One region of the Crystallibacter crystallopoietes genome, then DNA from elsewhere that is predicted to be linked to it. Evidence: predicted binding sites of a transcription regulator. Region 1 holds the regulator's gene; each other region holds the start of a gene.

The links. Region 1 encodes LexA, which represses DNA repair genes until DNA is damaged. Its sites were predicted from a motif close to TCGAACANNTGTTCGA; they were not measured.
Positions count from the first base shown of each region.
Region 2: a site for LexA is predicted at 3,973-3,988, ahead of AC20117_RS14210 (HNH endonuclease signature motif containing protein). Genes of this name have one in related genera too.
Region 3: a site for LexA is predicted at 5,297-5,312, ahead of AC20117_RS17705 (DUF222 domain-containing protein). Genes of this name have one in related genera too.

Region 1 covers NZ_CP018863.1:3,618,428-3,625,401, reverse strand. Annotated here, with positions in the region: gene hisH (imidazole glycerol phosphate synthase subunit HisH) at 1-45, opposite strand, end outside; gene hisB (imidazoleglycerol-phosphate dehydratase HisB) at 42-659, opposite strand; gene AC20117_RS16775 (histidinol-phosphate transaminase) at 735-1,829, opposite strand; gene AC20117_RS16770 (LysM peptidoglycan-binding domain-containing protein) at 1,891-2,265, opposite strand; gene lexA (transcriptional repressor LexA) at 2,542-3,306, shown strand; gene AC20117_RS16760 (ATP-dependent DNA helicase) at 3,593-5,665, opposite strand; gene hflX (GTPase HflX) at 5,619-6,974, opposite strand, start outside.
Region 2 covers NZ_CP018863.1:3,037,036-3,044,009, reverse strand. Annotated here, with positions in the region: gene AC20117_RS14235 (haloacid dehalogenase type II) at 1-652, shown strand, start outside; gene AC20117_RS14230 (cupin domain-containing protein) at 680-1,126, opposite strand; gene AC20117_RS14225 (NAD-dependent epimerase/dehydratase family protein) at 1,625-2,488, opposite strand; gene AC20117_RS14220 (AfsR/SARP family transcriptional regulator) at 2,660-3,619, shown strand; gene AC20117_RS14215 (helix-turn-helix domain-containing protein) at 3,638-3,835, shown strand; gene AC20117_RS14210 (HNH endonuclease signature motif containing protein) at 4,002-5,561, shown strand; gene AC20117_RS14205 (acyltransferase family protein) at 5,673-6,947, opposite strand.
Region 3 covers NZ_CP018863.1:3,843,986-3,850,959, forward strand. Annotated here, with positions in the region: gene AC20117_RS17685 (sulfurtransferase) at 1-259, opposite strand, end outside; gene zapE (cell division protein ZapE) at 505-1,542, shown strand; gene AC20117_RS17695 (antitoxin) at 1,630-1,881, opposite strand; gene AC20117_RS17700 (IS256 family transposase) at 2,110-3,360, opposite strand; gene AC20117_RS17705 (DUF222 domain-containing protein) at 3,466-5,283, opposite strand; tRNA gene AC20117_RS17710 (tRNA-Val) at 5,583-5,654, opposite strand; tRNA gene AC20117_RS17715 (tRNA-Gly) at 5,696-5,772, opposite strand; tRNA gene AC20117_RS17720 (tRNA-Val) at 5,806-5,877, opposite strand; tRNA gene AC20117_RS17725 (tRNA-Cys) at 5,939-6,009, opposite strand; tRNA gene AC20117_RS17730 (tRNA-Gly) at 6,064-6,137, opposite strand; tRNA gene AC20117_RS17735 (tRNA-Val) at 6,440-6,511, shown strand; gene AC20117_RS17740 (cytochrome) at 6,604-6,974, shown strand, end outside.

The DNA of each region.
Region 1 (6,974 bases):
GCCGGATCCATAGTCGAGGACGGTGATTTTCGGGGCTGATTTCACAAGGCCCCCTTCGTGGAGGGAATACCTTCCACGCGCGGATCCGGTTCGATAGCAGCCCGTAACGCCCGCGCAAAAGCCTTGAACTGCGCCTCAACGATGTGGTGAGGGTCCCTTCCGCCCAAGACCCGCATGTGCAGGCAAATCTGTGCATGTAGGGTGACGGCCTCGAAGACGTGGCGCGTCAGCGAGCCAGTGAAGTGACCGCCAATCAGGTGGTACTCCTGGCCGGCAGGTTCCCCGTCGTGCACCAGATAAGGACGTCCGGAAATGTCCACCACGGCGTTGGCAATGGCTTCATCAAGCGGAACAGTGGCCTCGCCGAACCGCTTGATTCCGGCCTTGTTGCCGAGGGCGCTTTTAAGGACTTCCCCCAGGGTAATGGCGACGTCTTCAACAGTGTGGTGGACGTCGATATGGGTATCGCCGGACGCCTTTACTGTCAGATCCATCAGCGAGTGCTTCGCCAGCGCCGTGAGCATGTGGTCATAGAACGGCACAGTCGTGCTGATATCGGATTGGCCCGTGCCATCGAGGTTCAGTTCCACCAGGACGGAGGATTCACTTGTAGTGCGTTCAAGGCGCGCGGTGCGTCCGGTGGCAATATCCACGGTCATTGGAGTCCTTTGAAGAAAATCGATTTGGCTGTCCACGAAGACGTGCGCCTCTTATATCAGTCTAGGAGAAATCGCTCAGACAAGCTCGCGGAGGCGGTTCAGGAAGGCCGTGGTCTCCGCCTCAGTGCCGGCAGTAACCCGCAGATGGCCCGGAATCCCCACGTCACGGATGAGCACTCCGGCGTCGAGCAAACCCTGCCACACTGCGTGCGGATTGCTTACTCCCCCGAAGAATACGAAGTTCGAATCCGAGGGCGCGGGACGCAGACCCATATCCGTGAGTTCGGACACGATCCTGTCACGCTGGCCCTTAATGTCTTCAACGTTGGCCAACAGCGCATCCGCGTGGTCCAGGGCTGCAACGGCAGTTGCCTGGGTGATGGCGGACAGGTGGTAAGGCAGGCGGACCAAACGCAAGGCATCCGTCACTTCGGGCGCCGCGGCCAGATAGCCCACGCGTGCCCCCGCTAAAGCGAACGCCTTGCTCATCGTTCGCGAAACGATCAGACGCTCCCTGCCCTGCAGCAATTCCAGCGCGCTGGGGGTGCCGGTGTGGGCAAACTCGGCATATGCCTCGTCCACAATGACCATGGTGTTGTATTCGGCCCCGGCCTCGTACACAGCTTCTACAACGTCCAGGCCCAGAGCCGTCCCGGTCGGGTTGTTAGGCGAACAGAGAATGACGATATTGGCGGCTGATTCCCTGACTGCCCGAGCGGCTGCCTCGGCCGTCAAACTGAAGTCGGAGGAGCGAGCTCCGGTGACATATTCGGTGTCTGTGCCGCTTGCGAGCAACGGATACATCGAATATGTAGGAGGAAAGCTCAGTAAGCGTCGGCCTGGACCTCCAAAAGCCTGCAGAATCTGCTGGAGGACTTCGTTCGAGCCATTGGCAGCCCAAACGTTTTCTTCCGTTAGCCCATGGCCCAGGTAACGAGCCAACGCTTGACGCAGTTGTGTAAATTCGCGGTCCGGGTAACGGTTCAACCCCGTTGCTGCCGCCTCGACGGCGGCCGCAATGGCCTTGTGAACACTATCGGGAAGTGGATGGGTGTTCTCGTTAACATTCAGCAGCACCGGCACATGTAGCTGGGGTGCGCCGTAGGGTTCTAAGCCTCTGAGGTTGTCTCTAAGAGGCAGGCGATTCAGGCGTTCTAGCTGGTCACTCACCGATCAAGCTTAAGCTCCGGCCGGCCCGGGGCAGGAATCGGGCCAGCCGGAGGGTCTCATATTACGGCCGCTGGCCGTCGCCGCTGACGGGTACGTGCAGTTGCTGTCCGGCGTGCACGATCGAGTCCGGAAGGTTGTTCAATTGCGAAATCTCAGCGATCACATCGTGCGGATTCCGCTCAGGGGCAACGGCACTGGCGAGTTCCCACAAGGTCTGCCCGGAGCCGACCGTCACAGTGATCGTCTCGCCTGCTCCTAGACCGCCACTGGTGGAGGCCACTGCGGGAGCCGTAAAGAAGCCGATCAGCGTCAACAAAGCAGCAGCCGAAAGGATGAGCGGAAGGCCGATCAACAGCAGACGGCCGCGACGGGTGAGCTGGAGTGGTTGAGTATGGCGCGGTACGGCAGGCGACTGCGGTGCGAGCTGTGCAGACATGTTGACACCTTTCCCGATCTGCGAACGTTTATGTCCGAGATCTCCTTATTCGAATTTACGTTCGAATCCTTCTTCCACAGTTTTAGCACCTATGATCGAACATTGTCGAGACTCACTAGAACAAATGTTTGAAAGTCCACCATGACTCCCCTAGCGTTAAACCAAAGGTGGCCGTACATGAAGTGCATCAGCTGCCACTGACAAAATAAGATTCCGGTTCGAATTCAGGCACGGCACTGCTGACTCGGATCGGACGGAGAAACCGGAGTCCGGGCCATGTCGAAGAACGTTTCCAGAGCAGCTGCCACATCAGACAGCAAACAGACAAAGCCGACTCGGGCTGCAGGGCAGCCCAAGGGCCTGACTGCGCGCCAAAAGAAAATCCTTGAAACCATCCAGGAGTCTGTAAGTGCTAATGGTTATCCGCCATCGATGAGGGAAATCGGTGACACCGTCGGACTGGCAAGCCTGTCCAGCGTGACGCACCAGCTGATCCAACTCGAAAAGATGGGCTACATCCGCCGTGACCCCAAGCGTCCCCGCGCCATGGAAGTGCTGACTCCGCTCGTCATTGAGGACGGCGCTGCCCGAATGGCCGGGGTGGAACAGGCAGACAATGTCAGAAGTATCAACGGTTCCACCGTCTCAGATCTCGGCAGCGGGTCGGACACAGCCATGGTTCCCCTCGTCGGTCGTATCGCCGCCGGCGGCCCCATCCTGGCGGATCAGGTCATCGAAGATGTTATGCCCCTTCCGAGACAGTTGGTTGGCCATGGCGAACTGTTCATGCTTAAGGTCTCCGGCGATTCCATGATTGACGCAGCCATCTGTGATGGTGATTGGGTTGTCGTGCGGAGGCAGCAAAGCGCCAACAACGGAGATATCGTGGCAGCCCTCCTCAACGACGAGGCAACTGTGAAGACATTTCGGCAGCGGGACGGCCATACTTGGTTGTTGCCACAAAACACCCAATACGAACCGATCCTCGGCGACCATGCAACGGTCATGGGCAAAGTGGTTTCAGTGATGCGTACTTTGTAGACGGATGCTATTTGTCGCCAAGGCGGTCTCGTCCCGCCAGCATGGCAGCGAACGGCTTTCCCGCTAGTTGCGGCGCTGCAGCTAACGTTCCCTTGCAATAATGTCCATCTCTTTGGACAGGCCGGAGCTGAGGGCCGGGCGCCTTCTGCGTCACGAGTTCTGTGGTGCCATCACCCACAGACTTGGCCTTCCTGCAGGGTGGGGGCGGTAGGTCCACCCGTGCATGCCTCATCGGACTCGATGAGCACGCACTAATATCATTGGCTTCGCATAGCGGGAAGGGCGGTCAACCCGTCTGACGGGCTGAGAGCCGTTCCAAGATCTGCAGCGCCACGCTCCGGTCCTTAGTTGACCAGAATGGGGGCAATGCAGACCGGAGAAAACTGCCATAACGGGCGTTCGCCAAGCGGGAATCCAGCACCGCGACCATGCCACGATCGCCCGCGGCGCGAATAAGGCGTCCGGCCCCCTGAGCCAGGCGGACTGCGGCGTGGGTAGCGGAGACGGACATAAAACCGTTGCCTCCGGCTTGCGCCACCGAGCGGGTCCTCGCTGTCATGAGAGGGTCATCCGGACGGGGAAACGGAATCCGATCGATGATGACGAGCCTGCAGGCGTCTCCGGGCACGTCCACACCCTGCCATAGGGTCATCGTCCCGAATAGGCAGGTATCCGGCTCCGCCGCAAACTGCTTGACCAAGGCAGCGATCGATGACTCGCCCTGGCACAGGATTTCGCTATTGATCCGCCGTCGCATTTCAGCGGCCGCTTCCTCGGCCGCCCGCCGGGAAGAGAACAGCCCCAATGCCCCGCCTCCGGAAGCCTTCAGGAGTGCCTCCAGCTCGTCCAACTGTTCGGCGCTAGTTCCGCGCTCAGGCTTCGGCAAATGCGAAGCCACATACAGCACTCCCTGCTTCGGATAGTCGAACGGGCTTCCAACGTCTGCACTTGAGTACGCCGGTGCACCGGCCCCCATCAGTCCCAGCGATCCGGCCACCGCATCGAAAGCGTTGCCGATGGCCAACGTCGCCGAAGTCAGAACCACAGTATGGCCGTCAAACAAACCTTCACGTAGCCGTGAGGCCACGGACAGAGGTGCCACGTTGACCGTTGCGGGCTGCGTATCGTCCTCTGACCCGAAATCGGTTCCGGACCCGAAATTGCTGGGCCTGGTAATCCACACGACCTCCCGAGCCTGGGCCGCGGAGAGAATCCGGTCGCATACCTCCAGCACAACCATCAGCCTGGAGCGGGCCATCTGCCGCCCACCGTCCGCGCTGTTCGATGTGTCCGATTTGGAGTCGGAAAGTGCGACTCGGCAAGCCTCACGCAACTGCGTCAGCGCCATCTCATGATCGTCACGCAGCCCAGAGGCCATCAGCCCCGTGGCAGTGGCGGCCAAGGCTATTTCGAGGCTCTTCGCTGCGCTGTTGATCGATTCGACGCTGGCCGCAGTATGCTTGCGGGCCATCGACGCCGCCGTATGCACCATCGCCACCGAGAGCTGCCCAGCGACCGCGCTGGTGACACGGTCCTGCAGTTCATGTGCTTCATCGATGACTACCACGTCGTATTCCGGGAGTACCGACAAGCCTTCAAAGGCATTGATAGCCAGCAGTGCATGGTTGGTGATCACCACGTCCGCTTCACCGGCCCGCGTGCGGGCTTGCTCGCTGAAACACTCTGCCGCCATCGGACACTTCTGCGCTCCGAGGCACTCCATGGAACTCACTGAAACCTGTCGCCACGCCCGATCGCTGACGCCGGGGACGATCTCATCCCGATCGCCTGTGTCAGTCTCGTCCGCCCATTCCCGCAGCCGTACCACTTCTTTTCCTAGCCCGGAGGCCGGGCCAGCGGTTGCCGGGGCAGGATGCGGTACAGCGTCCTCGCCAAGAGTGAAGAGAGCGTCGGGAGCATCTTCCTCGGGGAAACCGCCCGCCAGTTTGTGCCGGCAGAGGTAATTGTTGCGCCCCTTCAGGAGGGCTACATCCACCGGGCGTGGCAGCTCGTCCGAGATAGCCTCGAGCAGCCGCGGCAGGTCGCGCTTGACGATCTGGGATTGCAAGGCCAGCGTCGCGGTGGAAACAACCGCGGGCTTCTCGCTCTCAAGGGCATGGACGATCAGGGGAATGAGATACGCCAATGATTTGCCGGTGCCCGTCCCCGCTTGAACAAGCAGATGTTCATGATTACTGAACGCCTCAGCAACGCGGTCGGCCATCTCATGCTGCCCAGCGCGGTTCTGCCCGCCCATGGCACGCACCGCAACGTCAAGCAGACGCAACGCTTCCTTCTCGTTCAACGACGCCTCAACCACGATGGAGGAAGGGTCCGAGCTCTGCAGCCAGCCCTTCACGGACCTTCACTTCCAGCTTCGTTCCGTTTTCGACATGTTCGACGGAGAGAATCTCCGCATCCGGACTGTGTAGCCGGCTCACCACTTCGCCACGGTCATATGGAATCAACAATTCAAGCTTCACCGTTGGACGTGGAATTCCCTCGCTGATGGCCTCAAGCAGTTCCGGGATTCCTTGACCTGTACGCGCCGAAACCACGACGTGCCGCGGTTCACGCTGGCGCAGACGCTCGACGACAAACGGGTCGGCTGCATCCGCCTTGTTCAGGACTACGATTTCCGGAAGCTTTCGCGCGTCAACTTCAGTGAGCACCTCCCGGACAGCAGCAATCTGTCCTTCGGGATCCGGATGGGAAGCGTCGACAACGTGCAGGATGAGATCCGCATCCGCAGCCTCTTCCAAGGTCGAGCGGAATGCCTCGACCAGTTGAGTAGGGAGCGAGCGGACGAAGCCGACGGTGTCAGCCAGGGTATAACCGAGACCATCGGCGGTTTCGGCCTTCCGCACCGTGGGATCGAGGGTGGCGAAAAGCGCGTTCTCCACCAGGACGCCCGCATTGGTCAGACGGTTCAGCAACGACGACTTGCCCGCATTCGTGTAGCCGACTATGGCAACGGACGGAACAGCATTTCGTTTTCGATTGGCCCGCTTCGTGTCGCGCGCCGGTTTCATCCCGGCGATTTCCCGGCGCAGCTTCGACATGCGGGTACGAATCCGGCGGCGGTCCAGCTCGATCTTAGTTTCACCCGGACCGCGAGAACCAATGCCGCCGCCGGCGGCACCGACCCGGCCACCCGCCTGCCGGGACATTGATTCGCCCCAGCCGCGCAATCTCGGAAGCAGGTATTCGAGCTGGGCCAGTTCCACCTGCGCTTTGCCTTCGCGGCTCTTGGCATGCTGGGCGAAGATATCAAGGATCAGGGCGGTACGGTCGATCACCTTGACCTTGACGATGTCTTCCAGGCCCCGTCGCTGAGACGGAGAAAGTTCGCCGTCCACAATGACGGTATCCGCACCGGTGCTCATCACAATGTCCCGCAGTTCCTGCGCCTTGCCAGATCCAAGGAACGTGCCGGGGTCCGGCTTGAGCCGCCGCTGCACCACACCGTCAAGCACCTCGGAACCTGCGGTCTCTGCCAACGCCGCAAGCTCACGCAACGAATTGTCGGCGTCGTCGGCGGTACCTTCAGTCCAGAGACCGGCAAGGACGACCCGCTCAAGCCGCAGCTGCCGGTATTCGACCTCGGTAACGTCTTCGAGTTCAGTAGAAAGACCTGCAACACGGCGCAAGGCGCGCCGTTCGGCCAA
Region 2 (6,974 bases), 580 kb from region 1:
GGTTTTCGACGTCAACGAAACGCTCTCCGACCTTTCTGGCCTGCCGGCCAAATTCACCCAGGCTGGAGCGCCGGCTTTCCTGGCGAAGGTCTGGTTTGCCGGGCTGCTGCGCGACGGCTTCGCCCTGGCCGCCGCGGGCAACAACGAAAAGTTCGCCCGGATCGCCGCTGAATCCCTGCGCGGAGTGCTCCAGGACGCTCCGCTGAACCGTGACCTCGACGAGGCCGTGCAGCACATTATGGACGGATTTTCCGCCCTGTCGCTTCATCCCGACGTGGCCGAGGGCATCAGCGCTCTGCGCGGCGCCGGGCTGCGCCTGGTCACGCTGAGCAACGGTTCTGCGGACGTGGCAAGGAACCTGTTGGGCTCGGCCGGCCTGCTGGAACAGTTCGAACAACTGCTCTCCGTGGAGGACGCACCCGCGTGGAAACCGGCCCGGGCGGCCTACGACTACGCCGCGTGGGTCTGCGAAACGGACCCGGACCAGATGATCCTGGTGGCCGTCCACCCCTGGGACATCCACGGCGCCAAACGGGCCGGCCTGCAGACCGCTTGGCTCAACCGCAGCGGCGCCGACTACCCGGGCTACTTCGAAGCGCCGGACTATACGATTACCAGTCTCGGCGAACTGACCTCTGCCTTGGAGCAGTGACGTCCCGACTTGTCAGCTGGTGTCCGGCTAGCTTTTCTCCGACAGGGCCGGGGCTGCAGCCTCGTCCAGCTCATACCCCGAGACCGGCGCCTCGCCTTCCGCCACAGGCTCCGGCACCTCCCCGACCGCTGATTCATCTTCCCGATGCTGGTGCAGCCGGTCCGTTTTGGCCACGGTCAGCAGGACTACCGAATCCTCCGTGGCCCTGACCGAATACAGCCCCGGTGGAACCACGAGCAGATCACCGTCCCGGCCGTCCCAGTTGTCGGTCTGGGTGAACAGGCGGATACGTCCGCTCAGGACCAGGACGGTTGCCTCGCCCGGGTTCAGATGCTCGTTCAGTTCCTGGCCGCCCGCGAGAGCGATCACGGTCTGACGCAGGACGTGCTCATGCCCGCCGTAGACCGTGTTGGCGCTTCTGCCGCTGGTCACCCGCCGTGCTGTGTCGAGATGACGGCGTCCGATTGCGGTCAAAGAAAACTTCTTCACTTCTGCCTCCCAGACTGCGTGAACCATGCTGTCCGCTTCAGATCCCGTGGACCGCGATTCCCACCATCCTAGGCCTTTTAGGCGCGGCCTGTGGGATGGGTCACAGCACCATCGTCTTCGCGGCTCAGCGCCGGGTGGAGTAGTGGATGGTCTGGGCTGTGATCCGGCCGTCGCGGACCACAAAGCTGTCCACGCCGTCGTGAATTTCCAGCTCATCGGTCGAGCCGGTCCAGACCAGCATCCCGACTTCGCCGTCGGTCAGCAGTTTGTGGAACTGGTACGAGCCGTCCTGAATGTAGCTCTGCAGAATGCCTTGAGCACTTCCTGGATCGTGCGCGGACTTCCCCGGCTCACATCGGATTCCTGCTGTGTCATGGACTCCCCCTCAATGCCTGTCTATTGTCCTGTACCCGCATACACAACAATTCAGACGTCCCAGCGGCGCGATTTTCTCCAGGGCCGTGCCACGCGCATATCGAGCCGTCAGGGGTGGCGCACGCCCTCGCCGGCAAGGACTGATCGGTAGCCTTCGCGGAACGAGGGAAAGCGGAACCGGAAGCCGGTGGCGAGAAGCCGGCTGTTGCTGCAGCGCTTGTCCCCGCCGCGGGCGGTGTTGGCTCGTCCCGAGGGTGCAGGCGCTGCTTTGGGCGGTTCCGGCACGTCCAGTTCGGCCGCCAGGAAGCGCAACACCTCTCCCAGTTCGGCCGGTTCGGAATCGACCCCCAGGTAGATCTGCTCCGGCGCTTCGACAGCCGTGGTCAGGTGCACGATCGCGGCGGCGGCGTCGTCCCGGTGGATCCGGTTGGTCAGCCGGGGCGGGTCCGGAATGACCGCGGTCCCCTGCCTCACCTGGTCGATCAGCCGTGTGCGTCCTGGACCGTAGATACCGCCCAGCCGGAGCACGATGGCGGACGGCAGCCGGGCGTGCAGCAACTCTTCCGCCTCGCGCAGGATCCTGCCGGTGGCCGACGTTGCCCGGGCCGGCGTGGTTTCGTCGACCTCGCCGCCGTCGTTCTCCCCATACACCGCGGTGGAAGACACGAACAACACCCGGCGCGGCCGGACGCCGTCGCGCTCTATTGCATCCAGCAGGTTGGCGAGAGCATTAACATACGCGCTGCGGTAGGCCGCCTCCGTCCGTTCGGCGGCAGCCGTCGCCATGACCACAATCTCGGTGTCGGCAGGGATTTCGGGCAGCGGGCCGGTGAGGTCCACGGCTGCGCCCTCCAGCTGCGCAGGCAGCTTCTCCGGCGAGTGGCGCCAGCCGATCACGCGGTGGCCGGCCGCGGCGAAACGCAGGCCCGCTTCCGTACCCAGGTCGCCGCATCCCGCTATCAGCACTGTCATCCCGTCACCCTCCGTTGCCTTTGCCTCAGAATCCTTATTCGGGCAACCCCCAATTTTGGGCCCCCGACATGCCCCAACTGCACCATTGAAACTCAATTGTTACCAGTCATGATGAAGGAAGCATTCGTGGGGAATGCGCGCATTGGGGGATGCGAGATGCAAGGGGGATGTGTGGAGCAATTAACCGCCGGGCACGCCACGCCCATTTCTGTACAGATGATCGGCAACCTTGAAGTCCGTCGGGGCGAAACCGTCCTGACGTCAACCACCCTCGGCAGCCCGAAGGCCAGGCAGATCTTTGAAATTCTGCTGCTGAGACTCGGCTCGCCCGTTTCCAAAGGCGAGCTTATCGAACTGCTCTGGGGCGGCAGGCCACCGGGCAAAGCACAAGCCACACTGGAAAGCTACGTCAGCCTGCTGCGGCGCAGTTTGCAGCCCGGCGATGCCAAGACCGGCCCGCTGCGCACCGCAACCGGCAGCTATGTCCTCGATCCGGACCTGGTGGAGGTGGATCTGGTCCGGTTCAACCAGTTGGTCGCCCAGGCCGACGAAAGCGCGCCGGCGGAGGCCTATCCCCTGCTGGCGCAGGCGCTGAAGCTCGCGTCGGCGCCGCTGCTCGGGGACGAACTGGCGACCGAGTGGGCCGACGAGGCTCGTGTCCACCATGCGTCCCTGGTGACGTCGGTGCAGATCCGGGCGGCCGAAACCGCTGAGCATCTCGGACGCACGCAGGACGCTGTGCATTGGGCCGAGCAGGCGGTGGCGTCGGAGCCGCTGAACGAACGGGCGTGGTCCACGCTTGTCACCACGCTTGAGTCTGCCGGCCGCTATGCCGAGGGCCTCCAGGCCTACGACAAGTGCCGTCGGCTGCTGGACCGGGAGCTGGGCTGCACGCCGGGTCCAACCCTGCGTGACGCCCACGCCCGGCTGCTGCAGAAAACCGTAGAGGACGACGGCGAACTCTCCGAGGTCCTCGCGGCTTTGCTCTACCTGAACGACCGCATGCGCGCCCAGCCGGCGCACCAAAACACGCGGGCCTCTACCAAACGCGCGCAGGGGTCGTCGTCGTACACCAATACTGCAGGCCGGGTCATCAGCGCCTTCCTCAATAAGGCGTTGACCGTCGGCTGACACTAGGAGGGGATCCACATGGATAACCAGATCGACAGCAACAAGACATACCTGTCCGTCGCCCAGGTCGCCGGACACCTGAACGTCTCGAAAATGACCATCTACCGGCTGGTCCACACCGGCAAGCTGCCTGCCGTCCGGATCGGCCAGAGCTACCGGGTCAGCGAAGACGCGGTAGCGAAGTACCTGGAAGGCGGAACGGTGCGGGCCACCTAAAAGACGTTGCCGCGCTGCCCGAGACCTGCTCGGGCTGTGCTGTGGTGAGGAGGTCGCCGGCCCGGGATCTACATTGCCGGCGGCGCTTCTCCTCCACAGCCGGTACTTGTCCACATAAGCCCGAAGGAGCCTCTTCCTCGAACAGGCGTTCCAATAGCGTTGAGGTATGGCCATTGGGATGCTGGAGGAAACGGACGGGGCGGGCAGCTCCCTCGTTGCCCTGCGCGCCGAAGTCCTCCGGATAGCCGATGAGTTTGTCCAGGATTCGGTGGTGATGTCCCGTCGGGATCTCGCTGACACTGTTGCCTTCACCGAAGAACTGGCCAAGGTCGTCGAATTTCTGCAGCTGGTCGGTGCCCGAGCGGTGGAAGACCAGAACGTTGCGGCTCTCGGTGAGTCCAGCAGCGGCCTTGGCTGGTCGGAACCTCCTGCGCCTGCGGACGCGTCCGCTTCCGTAGCATCAGATACAACTTCCGACGCAGCAACCGGCGCTCGCCGGAAGAAGCCGCGCCCCGAATTCAAAGACACAGCCGACTATCTTCGGGGACGCCTCGGGATCAGCCGGACGGAGGCGCGTCGCCGGCTCCGGGTCGCGGCGGACATCTTGCCGCAGCGCCGGCTCAATGGCGAGCCGGGAGCAGCGAAGCTGGAACATCTCGGCCAAGCGCTGGCCGAGGGAGCCATCAGCGGCAAGGCCGCCACCATGATCCGGGATGCGGTGGACCGTGTGCGCCCGGTTGCGGCGCCTGAAGCCCTGGTCGCCATGGAGGAGAACCTCACCCGTCAGGCCCAGGAGACCAACGTAGACGTGTTGTTCACACTCGTGGCCGCTTGGGAAGAAGCACTGGATCAGGACGGGGCCGAGCCGTCTCCTGAATTGCTCAAGGCCCGGCAGGGCATCTTCTACAAGGGCAAGCGCAACGGTCTCCACAAACTCGAAATCGCGGCTACCGACGAACAGCATGAGTACATCGCCACGGTCATGAACGTAGCCACCAACCCGCGCATTGCAGTAAACCGCGCCCCTTCAGACCATGGTGCCTGCCCGGAGAACCCTGAGGCTGTCGGAGCTGAGCCGGAGAACGGACAAGACAGCGGCCAAGTATGGCAGGACCCGCGCACCAGAGAGCAGCAACTGCTTGACGGGCTCGTTGCGGGCTGCAAACTGGCGCTGGCAACCGACGAACTACCGGACACCGGCGGGTACCGCCCCCAGGTCATGGTCACCATCGGATACAAAGAACTCTGCGGCGAAATCTCTGGCAGCGGCCATGCCGTATTCGGCGGGCTGGTCACACCTAAGACTGCACGGCGGATCGCCTGCGACGCCGACATCATTCCGGTGGTACTCGGCTCGAAGGGTGAAATTCTCGACGTCGGCCGGAAGCACCGGTTCTTCAACCGTGCGATGCGCCGGGCACTTGTCGCAAGGGACAAAGGCTGCGCTTTCCCCGACTGCTGCATACCGTCGGTCTGGACCGAAGCCCACCACATCAAGCCTTGGTGGGATGGCGGAGCTACGGAAGTAGTTAACGGAACCTTGCTTTGCAGCTTCCACCATGCCCTCATGGACAACGGGAACTGGGAAATCGAGGTCAGGCAGGGCATCCCCTGGTTCATTCCTCCGGCGTACCTCGACCCGGAACGACGAGCGCGCCGCAACCTGTACTGGCACGCGGGTATCTCCGAGGCGCTCGCCGCAGCCCAAGCCGCCGCAAGCACCTAACGCTCTCCTGACTATGTCTGGACATGTGCCTGGGCCTGGTCCTCGGCCTGGACTACTTTCCGCGTTCCCCGCCGGAAATCCTGATCCACGTTTGCGCGGGGCTGGTCATGCTCACGGCGTCGTTGTCGCTTTTCCTGACAAACCTTTCCCTTGCGCTGCTGTGGGCCATAACCGAGGCCGCCGCTTGGCTGCCACATCTTCGATCCAGCCGATGGCGAGGAAAACCAGTCCCAGCAGCGGCCAGACGACGATGAACTGCAGCAGTTCGCTTTCCAGGAGCCACGGCAGGTTTTCTTCGAGGACCGGTAAGTTCCAGAGCAGGTCGATCAGTGGGACCGATGCGATCAGCACGAGGTTGTGCCAGAGGTACATGGTGATGGCGCGGTTGTTAATCAGCGCGATGACTTTGTCCAGGAACCGCAATGGTCGCGGAAGCAGGGACCAGGAGGGCGAGATCCGCAGCAGCAACGCGCAGACGCCGAAGGACCATAAGGCCTGCCCCAGCGGGTTGACTCCCAGGTCCCAGCCGAACTCTTCAAGGTGTGACCAAACCCAGAGCAGCCCCAGACCCATGATCGCCAGCGCCGCGGTCAGAACAATACGGAACGGCACCCGGCGAAGGAGCCCGTCATGATAGGCAAATCCAAGAATCCAGCAGGCTCCGTAGGTGGCGAAGTCTGTTGCGGGACTGTCTATGGCACCGGGAATCACGACGATTTCCAGGCCCAGCACGGCGACGAGTCCGAGCGGTGCCATCAGGGTGACCCACGGCAGTCTCCTGAACGCTTTGAGCAGCAGCGGCGACAGCAGGACAAACCAGAAATACGCCCGGATGTACCAGAGGATATCCGCCGACTCCATCCCCCATGAAGTCTCGGTCAGGCCCGCATCGGAACCGATGCTTTCGGGGAAGGGCGGGTCGCCGATCGGGACGAGCCAGAGCAGGATCCTGAGCCACCAGCCACCGGTGTCGCCTGGCTCCGGCCGCCAGCCTTGAACCACCAGAGCCGTCACCACCGTCAGGCTGTAGGCCCACAGGGGCAGCAGGAGCCGCCGAGCCCGGCTCTTCAGGACGTCGGCGGCCGGACGCTGGAGGGAACGGGCCATCAGCGAGCCTGCGAGCGCGAACATCACGCCCATGGAGGGGAACACCACGCTCAGCCATACCGCTTGGAAGAAGGTGTGAAAGGCCACGATGCGGACCAGGGCGATCGCGCGCAGCAGGTCAAGGTAGCGGTCGCGGCCGCTGGAGGCAGACTCCAGGCCCATATCTTCGCGAGTGGGAGCGTCCGGGGTTGACGTACCGAGAGCTGCAGGCGCGGGACTTGGCGTGCCCGGGACGGGATCTGGCTTGCCGGAAGTTGAGGCTCGGGCTTCGGCAGTCATGACCTGCTCCCTGGCAAAGGAGCGGGC
Region 3 (6,974 bases), 230 kb from region 1:
TGCCCTTGGAACCGAGCAGTGCAGCGAACGCTTTGCCGTCGATATAGTCGCGGGTCAACGCGTCATTCAGATCCGTATGCCAGTCGATTTTCACTGCACCCGGAATATGGCCGGTCTCGTACAGGAGGATGTCCTCGTCCGATTCGACGACAACCAGGGAATCTGCGTCCAGGTTGGCCGCCAGCCAATCGGTGGAAACGAGCCGTTCCGGGTGGGCGTAGGCGGAAAATTTCTCGTTCTGTTCTGCGGCAACAGGCATAGCAAAACCTTTCCATGCGTCAGGGGTGGTCTCTGCCCAGCCTAACCATAAGCGCGAAGAAACAATCTCCACGCCGGTCATCATCCGCCACAATGTCGGGAGTCTCTTGCCCCGGGACTGCATCCGCCTGTTTCCCTGCAGTGGCCTCGGTCACGAATCTGCCGCGGCGTCGTCGGTAGCGTATCGTTTTTCTGGCGGCAATTCACCGCCACGCAGATTTTCAGGAAGGCTACGGTCGGTTAAACGTGCCCCAGATTGAACAGCTTTCGCGCCGGACCCCCAAGGTGTCGGTCGACGATTTGTTGGAGGGATTCCATCCTTCGCCGCGCTTCGGCGACGTTTCCTTCGACAGTTACCGTCCCGACCCGTCCCAGCCCTCGCAGTCCATCGCGGTCAAAGCGTTGCGGGATTTTGCCGTCGAGGTGGACCACCGGGAACCCAAGGGACTGAAAAAACTTTTCGCAGCCAAGAGGCAGCCCAGCAAGGCCGGTATCTACCTCGACGGCGGGTTCGGTGTGGGAAAAACCCACTTGCTGGCCTCCCTCTGGCACGCGGTGGAGGGTCCAAAGGCCTTCGGCACCTTCGTCGAATATACAAATCTGGTGGGGGCGCTATCCTTCCGCAAGACGGTGGACGCGCTGAGCAGCTACCGGTTGGTTTGTATCGATGAATTCGAACTGGACGACCCGGGGGACACCGTGCTGATGTCCCGGCTGATGCGCGAGCTGGCCGACGCCGGCGTGAAGCTCGCAGCTACCTCCAACACGTTGCCCGGTTCACTCGGCGAGGGACGCTTTGCTGCCGTAGATTTCCAACGCGAAATCCAGGTCCTGTCAGACCAGTTCAACGTCATCCGTATCGACGGCGAAGACTACCGTCATCGGGGACTGCCAGCCGCTCCGGATCCTTTGACTGATCTTGAACTCAAACGGCGGGTCTACAGTGACTTCAAGGGCCAGGTGGTCGCGGCCGATGAATTCTCGGATCTGGTTAGTCATCTCGAAGGCGTGCATCCGAGCCGCTACCGGCAGTTCATCGACGGTATCGATGCGGTGGCGTGGCACAACGTCGCGACGATTACCGAGCAATCAGTAGCCCTGCGCTTTGTCGTGCTGGCGGACCGGCTCTATGACAAGGACGTGCCCATTATTGCGAGCGGACGCCCGTTCGATGAGCTTTTCACTCCGGAGATGATGTCCGGCGGCTACATGAAGAAGTACTACCGGGCCGTTTCCAGACTGACAGCCCTGGCACGTGAAGGGTTGACTGGCGAGGAGTCCTGAGGCCTCCCAGAATGGCAGAAACAGCACAAAGGCGCTGGTGCTACCTCCCGGTAGGACCAGCGCCTTTTTGGCGTGCTCTAAGAGAAGTTATGCCGAAGGGCTGCCCTTATCGGTTGCGGCACCGGGGGTATTTCCACCATCTGCCCTGTCGATGAGGTTCGCGACTTTGGCCTGCAGACCATCTACCTGCCCGGAGTACTTGCCGCCGGTCTTGCTGTCGATGAAATCTCCAGCCTTGCCGACGCCGTCCTTGAGCTTGTCGGCATTGCCGCCGACCAGATGAGCGGCCTTGTCCTTAAGCTGTCCGGCCTTGCCCTTGAGCTCGTCAAATACAGACACAGACACCTCCCTTCGCTCCTGGGAGCCGCATGCTCCCGCCTACTTCTATCGTAGGCCCGAGGCAGGGTGCGTCAATAGGCCGGGCAGGCCCGGTACAGGTAGCCGCCAAAGAGAGACTTGTTACTGCTCGTCTGGAAGTTTGTGCCCGAGACCAAGGGCAAGGAACTCGAGGCCATGGAGCTGTGCGGGACTGTCCGATAAACGGTGTGTGGGGTCCGGCGGTTTTCATCAGTGAGCGGTTCTCTCGAACCGTCCGGCGAAGGTGATCGCGAACGCGTTGAGCGCCGGCTTCCACCTCATTACCCAGCGTGCCCGGCCTCCGCCGGTAGGGTCAAGAGATCTGGTGACCAGGTAAAGGCATTTCAGCGCCGCGGCCTCGTTCGGGAAGTGCCCGCGGGCTCTCACCGCCCGCCGGTAGCGGGCGTTGATCGACTCGATCGCGTTCGTCGTGCAGATCACCCGGCGGATCTCCACGTCGTACTCCAGGAACGGCACGAACTCGGCCCATGCGGATTCCCAGAGCTGCACGATGGCTGGATACCGTTGGCCCCACTCGGTTTTGAATTCGTTGAACCGGTCCTTCGCGGCCTGCTCACTGGGTGCGGTGTAGACCGGTTTGAGGGCTTTGACGATTCCGTCGCGGTGCTGCCGGCCGGCGTAGCGGAAGCTGTTGCGGATCAGGTGCACGATGCACTGCTGGACCACTGTTCGCTCCCACGTGGTCGTGATCGCCTCCGGCAGCCCTTTGAGCCCGTCGCACACGGCGATGAACACATCCTCTACGCCGCGGTTCTTCAGTTCGGAGAAGATCTGCAGCCAGAACCGGGCGCCCTCGCCACCGTCGCCGGCCCAGATGCCGAGGATTTCCCGCTCCCCGTTCACGGTGACTCCCATGACGACGTAGAACGGGGTGTTCCGTACCTGCCCGTCGCGGACCTTGACGACGATCGCGTCCACGAAAAGCACCGGATAGATCGGATCCAGCGGACGGGCCGACCACTCCGCGAGTTCGCCAACGACCTTCTCCGTGATGCGGCTGATGGTGTCCTTGGAGACCGTGGCCCCGTAGACCTCCTCGAAGTGCGCGGCGATCTCCCCGGTGGTCAGCCCCCGGGCGGACAGCGAGAGGACGATCTGGTCGATCCCGTCCAGGCGCCGTTTCCGCTTGGGCACGATCACCGGCTCGAACGACCCGTCCCGGTCCCGGGGAACCTGAATCTCGACCGGGCCGATCTCGGTCAGCACGGTCTTGGACCGGGTGCCATTCCGCATGTTGGCCGCGATCGGGGTTTCGCCGTGTTCGTGGCCGAGGTGCTCGGTCAGTTCCGCGTCCAATGCGGTTTCGAGCACGTTCTTCGTGAGCTGGTTCAGCAGCCCGCCGGGGCCGACCAGGCTCACGCCCTGTTCCTTGGCCTGCGCGAGCAGTCGCTCGGCAAGCTCCTTCTGATCGATAATCTCTCCCGTCACGGGATCGATCATCGCCCCTGTCATCTCGGTCGTGAACTCTGACACGGCCATCTCCTTTCGGATCAGGCCGAACCCTTACACACCGTTTTTCTTACAGTCCCAGCTGTGCCCGGTACTTCACCAGGGTGGCTCGATCGGTTGCAGCGGCCAGTCGTCGAATGGCCGGTTCCAGTCTTTATGACCGCCCTGCAACGGCTTGTCGGCCGGTACCGCCTTCTTGGCAGCGTCGGATACGGCAGGTATTTGGGCCGTTTCGGGCGGCGTCGGAACATACTGTGCCGTGGAATGATCCGGTGTCGTGGCGCTGTCAGCCGTGAAGAGTGGCAGCAATGTTTCTGCCTGTTGGCCGGGTGGGCCGGAGCCAGGTGTTAGTGAGGGTTCTGCCGGTGGAGGTGGAGACTCCAAGTCAGTTCTTGGTCCATCGGCCGCGAATCTTGGCGTGGCGTCGGGCAGGGAGATGCCGGCGAGTCGGTAGCGGTTGCGGCGGGGTTTTTGGTCCGGGTCGATGTAGCGGGGCGGGATGAACCAGGGGATTCCGTCCCGGATGTCGATTTTCCAGTTTTCGTCGTGCAGCAGATGGTGGTGGTAGGAACACAAAAGACAACCATTGTGAACTGACGTTGGGCCGTTGTGCTTTTCCCAGAATTCGATGTGGTGTGCTTCGGTCCAGGGGGCGGGCATGGTGCAGTCGGGGAAGGCGCAGCCTTTGTCGCGGGCGACGAGGGCGCGGCGCTGGGCGGGGGTGAACAGCCGTTGGGCGCGTCCGATGTCGAGGATTTCGCCTTTGCCGCCGAGGACGAGGGGGATGAGGTCGGCGTCGCAGGCGATTTTGCGGACGGTTTTGGGGCTGATCAGTCCGCCGAATACGGCGTCGGCGGAGGCGCCGATCTGGTCCACCAGGTCCTGGTAGTCGAGGGTGATCATGATTTGGGGGCGGTGGCCGCCGCTGGAGGGGAGTTTGTCCGTGGACAGGGCGATCTGGCAGGCGCCGACGAGGCCTTGCAGCAGTTTCTGCGGCCGGGTGGGTCCTTGCCATTCCGGTTCCGGTCCCGCTCCGCCCGTGTCGGCGGTGTCCGCGGGGGTGCCGCCGGCTGTTGCGGGGTCTGCCGGGGTGCCGTCTTCCGAAGCGAAGGTGGTTTTGACGCGCGGGTTGGTTGCGGCGTTCATGACGGTGACGAGGTATTCGTATTGTTCCGGGGTGGCGGCGATGTCCAGGCGGTGGAGGCCCTGGCGTTTGCCGCGGTAGAACACGCCTTGTTTGGCGCGGAGTTGTTCGTCGGTGGGTTCGAGTCCGTCCGGGTCCAGGATGGCTTCCCAGCGTTTGATGATTTCGCGCAGGCCGTCGATATCTGATTCGGTGGCCTGCTGGGTGAGCTGCTTTTCCATCGCGGTAAGGCCCGCGGGGGTTGCGGTGGGGCGGACGCGTTCGAGGGCGTCGCGGATGAGGGTTGCGGCCTGGCCGCTGATCTTCGAGGAGGTCAGGGCGGCGCCGAGGCGTTCGAGTTTCGGGGGTGCCTGTTCTCCGGTCATCAGGGTCGATGGCATGGTGCTGGAGCCGACGCGGAGCCGGCGTTTGGCTTCGCCGCGGCTGATTTTGAGTTTCTGGCGGAGGTATTCGGCGGCGTCCTTGTATTCGGGCTTTTTCGGTTTGCCGTCCGGGCCGGTTCCCTGCACCGGGTCGGCCCAGGGGATGCGCTGGTCTGTTTCGCCTGTTTGGGCGATGTTCTGCTGGTCGACGGCGTGGGCGCCGATGACCTGGAGTTGCTCGACGGTTTTGGAGATCTCTTCGATGCCGGCGACGGTGGCGGCGAGGTCTTTGGGGGATTGCAGGAGCCATTCCTGTTGGAAACTGGCGGAGAAGTCCTGGAGGGCGGCCTGCACCGAAGCGAGGAAGCCTACGGGCTCCTGATGCGCTTCGACCGGTGCGATTGCCATACCCCCAACGCTATAGAACACGTCTTCGAATAGCACGGAAAAAGCGCCAATGTGGAGGACAAGTGGCCTGTGCAGGAAGGAACGTGGGTCCGGCCGCCTGTGGAGGCGGCATGGAGCGGGCCTTGGCCTATTAGTCTCTTGGCCGGTCTGTCTGGCATCAGTCAAATCAGGCTGGAAATGGTCCGAAAGAGAAGGAGAGGGGGAGATGCCGGCACCAGGAAGGCGGATAGCCCGGATCTCCACGCTTGAGGAGATAGCCGTTAAATGCAAAAACGGCTCCGAGGGGGAGCCGTTCTTTGTGGGCGATACTGGGATCGAACCAGTGACCTCTTCCGTGTCAGGGAAGCGCGCTACCGCTGCGCCAATCGCCCTGGATCCTTCAGCATCGGCGCCGCAAGCGCAATGATCGGATTGGAGCGGACGACGGGATTCGAACCCGCGACATCCACCTTGGCAAGGTGGTGCTCTAGCCAGCTGAGCTACGTCCGCGTGGAATGGTGCCGGTAAACCGGGCCATTTCCGTGGGCGATACTGGGATCGAACCAGTGACCTCTTCCGTGTCAGGGAAGCGCGCTACCGCTGCGCCAATCGCCCATAAAGGGTTTGTTGCATTGCTAGGCAAAACAACTGCAAGAACTATGAAGTACCGTAACCGAGGTGGGGACGGGATTCGAACCCGCGTATACGGCTTTGCAGGCCGCTGCCTCGCCTCTCGGCCACCCCACCGTGGCCTGCAGATTCAGGACCGGCCAGTAGAACTGGCACTTACAGTGACTTGCGAGCGGACGACGGGATTCGAACCCGCGACATCCACCTTGGCAAGGTGGTGCTCTAGCCAGCTGAGCTACGTCCGCATGTGGATTTCATCAAGTTTACCTCCGGTTTGACCGGAACGTTTTCTCGATTTCCAACGAGTAAAGACTCTATAGGACGTTTTCCGCTTCGTCCAATCGAGGGTTCGAGAGCCGGTTTTGCGGCCTATTTGCGGCGTCGGAGTGGCATGCACAGACGCGGTTTGAGGTGACGTGAATCCGGGCGAGGAGGCCGGGGGCCTGGCGCGTCGGTACGGCAAAATCCGCCGTTTTTGCGTCAGGGCGAACGTCGGCTAACATTCATAAACGATGCAGGTCCGGTTAGCCGGGAGTGCATCCCAGACGGGCGATTGGCGCAGTGGTAGCGCGCTTCGTTCACACCGAAGAGGTCACTGGTTCGAACCCAGTATCGCCCACCGTCAGAAGCCGGCCCCTTGCCTTTCCACAGGTAAGGGGCCGTTTTCTTTCCGGCAGGAAACCGTCAGCCGTCTCTGACATGATTCTTGGTATGACTGATCCGGCACTGGCCCACAAAACCGACTTCGGGCGGATGTATTCACGCTCAACCACTGAACTGCCCAGTGTGCCGTCCATTACCACTGTCATTTCCCAGGCGCCCGTGGATCTGGGTGGCTGGTTCTCCCATATGGCGGCCACCGCCATGGCGCAGGACCACCGGCTGACAGAGGCGGCGGGCAATCCGGCGAAACTCCGAGCACTGGCGAAGGAAGCCTCGACGGCGGCGGAACGCTTCCGGGATGCCGCAGCACTGCGCGGCGACCGGGTACACAGCTACTGCGAGCAGGTCTCGCTGCGCGCCCTCGGCCGCCCGCATCGCATGGCCGAGGCCCGCGAGGAACTGAGGGCCAACGGGGAAGA